One region of the Janthinobacterium sp. CG_23.3 genome, then DNA from elsewhere that is predicted to be linked to it. Evidence: riboswitches for the same ligand, from Rfam matches in the RefSeq annotation. Region 1 holds a riboswitch; the other holds the start of a gene.
What was found. Region 1 has a riboswitch for cobalamin ahead of ACFDR9_RS01360 (TonB-dependent receptor plug domain-containing protein). Riboswitches for the same ligand answer to the same signal wherever they lie in the genome.
Positions count from the first base shown of each region.

Region 2: another riboswitch for cobalamin. It lies ahead of ACFDR9_RS04085 (TonB-dependent receptor); the one in region 1 lies ahead of ACFDR9_RS01360 (TonB-dependent receptor plug domain-containing protein).

Region 1 is NZ_JBJXIB010000002.1:2,682-5,072, reverse strand. It holds gene ACFDR9_RS01360 (TonB-dependent receptor plug domain-containing protein) at 1-1,575, opposite strand, end outside; cobalamin riboswitch at 1,704-1,923, opposite strand; gene ACFDR9_RS01355 (histidine phosphatase family protein) at 2,097-2,391, opposite strand, start outside.
Region 2 is NZ_JBJXIB010000008.1:592-2,982, reverse strand. It holds gene ACFDR9_RS04085 (TonB-dependent receptor) at 1-1,233, opposite strand, end outside; cobalamin riboswitch at 1,419-1,637, opposite strand; gene ACFDR9_RS04080 (IS3 family transposase) at 1,957-2,391, opposite strand, start outside.

The DNA.
Region 1 (2,391 bases):
TTTGCCGGTGGTCTCGTCGCGCGGGTCTTGCAGGTCGAGGCTGCCGCTCAGGCTGAAGGCGCCGAGCTGGCGGCGGGCCGACAAGCTGACGCCTTCCAACAGCGCCTTGTTGACGTTGTAGACGCAGCCGTATGGATGGGTGTTCTGCTCGACCGGGCAGAAGTCGTTCGACACCAGCAGGTCGGTGATGCGGTTGTGGAAATACACGGCGCCCAATTGCGTGGTGCCGTCGTCGAAATGCAGGCCGACTTCGGCGTTGCGGCCTTTTTCCGGCTGGTTCGACGCGAGTCCGAAGCCCGGGTAGTACAGCTCGTTGAAGGTCGGCGCGCGGAAGCTGGTGCCGAAACTGGCGTTGGCGCGCAGCGCCGCGTTGATGCGGTAGCCGTAGCCGAGGGCGCCGGTGGTGGTCGAACCGTACTGCGTGCTGTCGTCGCCGCGCACGCTGACGCTGGCCAGATGGCGTTCGCGTTTCAGACTGTACGAGGCCGCCACCGACTTGGTGCTGCGCTGGTTGCTCAGCTCCTTCGGCGAATTCGACTCGACCTCTTCCTTGCGGTGCTCGAACAGGATTTGCAGCGTGTCGGCGCCGATCTTGAAATTGTTCTGCAAGGTAACGTCGGTCTGGACGGTGTCGAGCTGGGCCTTGCCGCCGGCCCTCGCGCTGGCGTCTGTGCCGGCCTTGTCGCGCGCCTCGGCGACCTGGAACTGGATCGTCCAGTTCGGCAGGATCTGATTCTTGGTGAAGACGGCGAGGTTGCCCAGTTTCTGGTGCGTGCGCGCGTCGTAGGCGCCGGTGCCGTTGTCGTATTGGCTGTCGAGCCGGCTTTGCAGGAACAGCAGGCCGATGTCGTGGCCCTTCGCCAGTTCCAGGCCGAATTGGCCGGTGGCGCTTTCCTTGTCGTAGCCGTCCTTGTCCGGGTTGTACGAGTAATTGCCCTTGTTGGTGGCCGAGAAGCCGTCCGATTTCTCCTTGCCGACGGTGAGCGCGTAGCTGAAGCTGTGCTCGCCGCCGCTGGCGCCGGCGACGCTGGCGTCGAACTGGCGGGTGGCGTCACTGCCAGCGCCGACGAAGGCGCCCACGTGCGGCGCGCGCTGGCCTTTTTTGGTGAAGATCTGGACCACGCCGCCGATGGCGTCGGCGCCGTACATCGTGCTCAGCGGACCGTAGACGATTTCGATGTGGTCGATCGCCGACAGCGGCAGCGCGCTCCAGTTGGCGGCGCCCGAGGTCGAGGAGCCGATGCGCACGCCGTCGACCAATACGATGTTCTGGTTGCTGTTTGCGCCGCGGATGAAGACCGAGGCGTTGGTGCCGGCGCCGCCGTTGCGTGCCACTTCCACGCCACGCTGTTTTTGCAGCAGGTCGACCACGGAAACGGCGCCGGAACGGGCGATTTGCTCGGCGCTGATCACCACGGTATCGCTGAGGACTTCGCTGGCCGGTTGCGCGCTGCGGCTCGCCGTGACGATCACTGCATCGATTTTTTCGGATGGGTTTTGTGCGAAGGCGCCGGGGGCGGCAATGGCTAGCGCCAGCGAGGTAATCGCCGCGTGGCGTGAAACAGGAGAAGTCATGACAATTTTCAGTAAGTGAGAAGCAACCAGCCGACGTCCCCGTTGGCCAGATTGAACAGAAGTGGGGGCGGGATACGGCGACCGAAGACGGCCGCTTTGGCCGATTCCTATCGCGGACATCCCGTCCCCACACTTCCACCTGTTCTGGCCGGTATCCGGGCTGACAAGTCAGACTGCCTCACCTTCCCATGCGACGCACAGTGGTTATCCGAGGCAGTTCGCCGCCCGAGGGCGACACTTGCTTACCGTTGCGGGGGCAGCACACGTTCGCTATGACAGCGGCATCGTGTTTCCCGTTTAACTGCGTCCATGGACATGGACGCGGGCACCAAAACCCGCACATTATACGGCTTCGCGCCGCGGCGGCAACCGCCCTGGCCGCCGCGAACCACCGCAAGCGGCGCAACAAACCCTAGGGTCAGGTCTAAGAATGGCGGTTTTATTGCCTTAAAAACCGCCATATCGAGACCTGACCCCAGGGTTGTTGCGCAATTTGGCGTTGACACGCCCGGGCCGCCCCCTCAGGAGTCGAGAACCAGGCACTGGCCGTAGCCGATCTGGTGCGGCGCGCAGGCGGCCTTCAGCGCCATCTCCTCCAATGACAGGCCGGCGTGGCGGGCCGCCAGCAGGCGCATGGTGCCGGCGTGGCACACCAGCAACGCGCCGGTGTACTGTTTGCGCAACAGCTGGTCGTGGAATGCGGCTACCCGGGCCGCCATCTGCAGCACGCTCTCGCCGCCGCCGGGCCGGTAGGCCGCCACGTCGGCGGCCCAGGCGTCGATGTCGGCGCGCGGAATGTCGTCCCAGCGGCGCATC
Region 2 (2,391 bases), on a different contig from region 1:
GAAGTTCGGACGCAAGGGATCGGGGCTGTCGAACAGGCCCGGTTTGAAACCGGTCGGCGCCACGCTCGACGCGCCGCCGTACGGCGAGTTGTTGGTGTGGGTGAAATTGACCGTGGCGGCCTCCCAGCCGGCCGCGACGCGGTTGGCGCCGCCGTCCCAGCGCGCCTCGAGGCGGTTGCCGGTCTGTTCCTGGTCGTGCTGGATGGCGATGTAGTCGCTGCGCTCGACCACGTCCGCCGCCGCGTGGTAAACATAGTTTTCGGCGTTGCGCCAGTTGCGGCGCGCTGTCATATAGGCCAGTTCGTTGCTAATGGTCAGCGTCGGCGCCACGCGCCAAGTCAGACGGGCCACCGCCTTGTCGTCGACGAAGTCGATGTCGGCGTCGCCCACGTTGTAGTTTTGGCCGCGCAGCGCGCCCGCGATGCCGCCATTCACCAGCGGCGTGCCGAAGTAGCGCTGCGGTTTCTGTTCGAGATGGTCGAGCTGCATGTCGAGGTCCAGCTCGGGCGTCAGGGCGTAGCTCAGGCTGGTGAGCACTTTGCCGTGGCGCGCCTGGCCCCGGTCGAGCATGCCGTCGCCGCGGTCGGCGTAGGCGTCGAGGCGGAACGCGCCGTTCTCCCCCAGCGCGCCGGTGGCGCCGACGCCGCCTCGCAGCGCCCGGCCGCCACCGATGCCGGCCATCGCCTCCAGCGAGGCGGCGCGCGTCGGCGCCTTGCGCACGGCGTTGATGGTGGCGCCGGTGGTGCCGCTGCCGTAGACAACCGAACTCGGGCCGCGCAGCACTTCGATGTATTCATAACCCCAGGGATCGGACGGATAGGTCGCCGTGCCCGAGGCCACCTGCGGGCGCTGGCCGTTTTCCAGCTGGGCGATGGCGCCGTTGCCGCTGAAGCCGCGCGCCGAGTAGGCTACGCCGTTGCCGGGCGAGCTGATATCGGTCAGACCCGTGGTGCGGGTGACGGCGTCCTTGACTTGCAGGTCGCCGCGCGACTGCATGGTATCGGCGCTGAGCGACTCGACGCTGGCGGGCAGCTCCTGCGCCGTCAGGCTCAGCCGGCTGGCCGTGGCGTTCTGGCGTTGCAATCCCATTCCCTCATGCGCGAGAGCCCCTTGTACGGTCACGGTCGGCATCACCGCGGTCTGCTGGGCCCAGGCGCCGGACACGCACAGCAGTGCGATGGCGGTGGCGATGGGGCGGATGGGCGTGGAACAAGCTGGGCTGGAATGGGTCATGGAGGCGTCTACGTGGTGAATTGCCGGGAAATCCCGGGGGTGAGTTCGCGACGGCGCACGCGGCCGCGCCGGCGCGCGCCGCGCGCGCAGGGCGAACGGACGCGCGCACGGCTGCGGCGTGCGATTGCGTTGGCAAAACGAAAAAAAAGACGAACAAATAACAGGCAAAACCACACCCCGGGTTTTGCGCATGCATCGTGACTGGCCGGTCTTCTGGCTTGCCGTCATCCTTCCCTGGTCCTGCCTTCCCGTGCGATGCACAGTGGCGTTCGATCAAAGTCGTCAGGCATACAGCAGCGGGGGCTGCGCCGGACTGGCGCGAGATGGAAATCTCGCGCGTCACCGGCTTCCCGTTTCACCCTCCAACCGACAAGCGGGAGGGCACCATTCACGTATTGGGGCGCATTTTACATGGAGAAAAGTGTAGTTGTCACAATATTTCTGACGCTGGCGCTGGAATTCCTCGCGCTGAGTTCCAAGGCGAGGCATGTGTCAAACTAGTTGAGAAAGCACTTCCGTGGCAGTCGTCGGTGGTTCGCTAACCCGACCTACGGAAACCGCGCTACTTGCAAGCAAAGCCGCACGATGACTCTACATTCAGTTCGAGGACAACAAGGTGTCTAAGCAGCTGCGCACTAATCTAGCGAATCTAGCCCTGGGTACGGAGCGTGTCAATGACTTTGAAACACCTGGTTGAATCGGCGAGAGTCTAAATCTCGTATTTCAGGCAGCTTTTTTCTCCATTGGTGGCGGGTTGATCCAAGCCGACGTCGGCAATTTTTGCGGCTGTGGCATGCGGTGTTTGAAGCGGTTCGGCGTGCGCTGGAAAGCGATTGCCAGAGTGGTTTGTCGTTGCTTGCGCACTTCGGCGGCGCGGCCGGTGTGAACGCTCTCAGGCGTCATCATGCCGATGCCGGAATGGCGGTGCTGTCGGTTGTACCAAGAGAAGAACTGGACACAGTGCGCGCGCGCGTCGGCCAGCGAGCCAAAGCGTGGCGGAAAGCCGGGCTGGTACTTCATGGTTTTGAATTGCGCCTCCGAGTACGGGTTGTCGTCGGAGACGTAAGGCCTGCTGTGCGACTTGGCGATGCCCAGGTCGCACAGCAGCGTGGCCACCGCCTTGGAGCGCATGCTGCTGCCCCGGTCGGCATGCAAGGT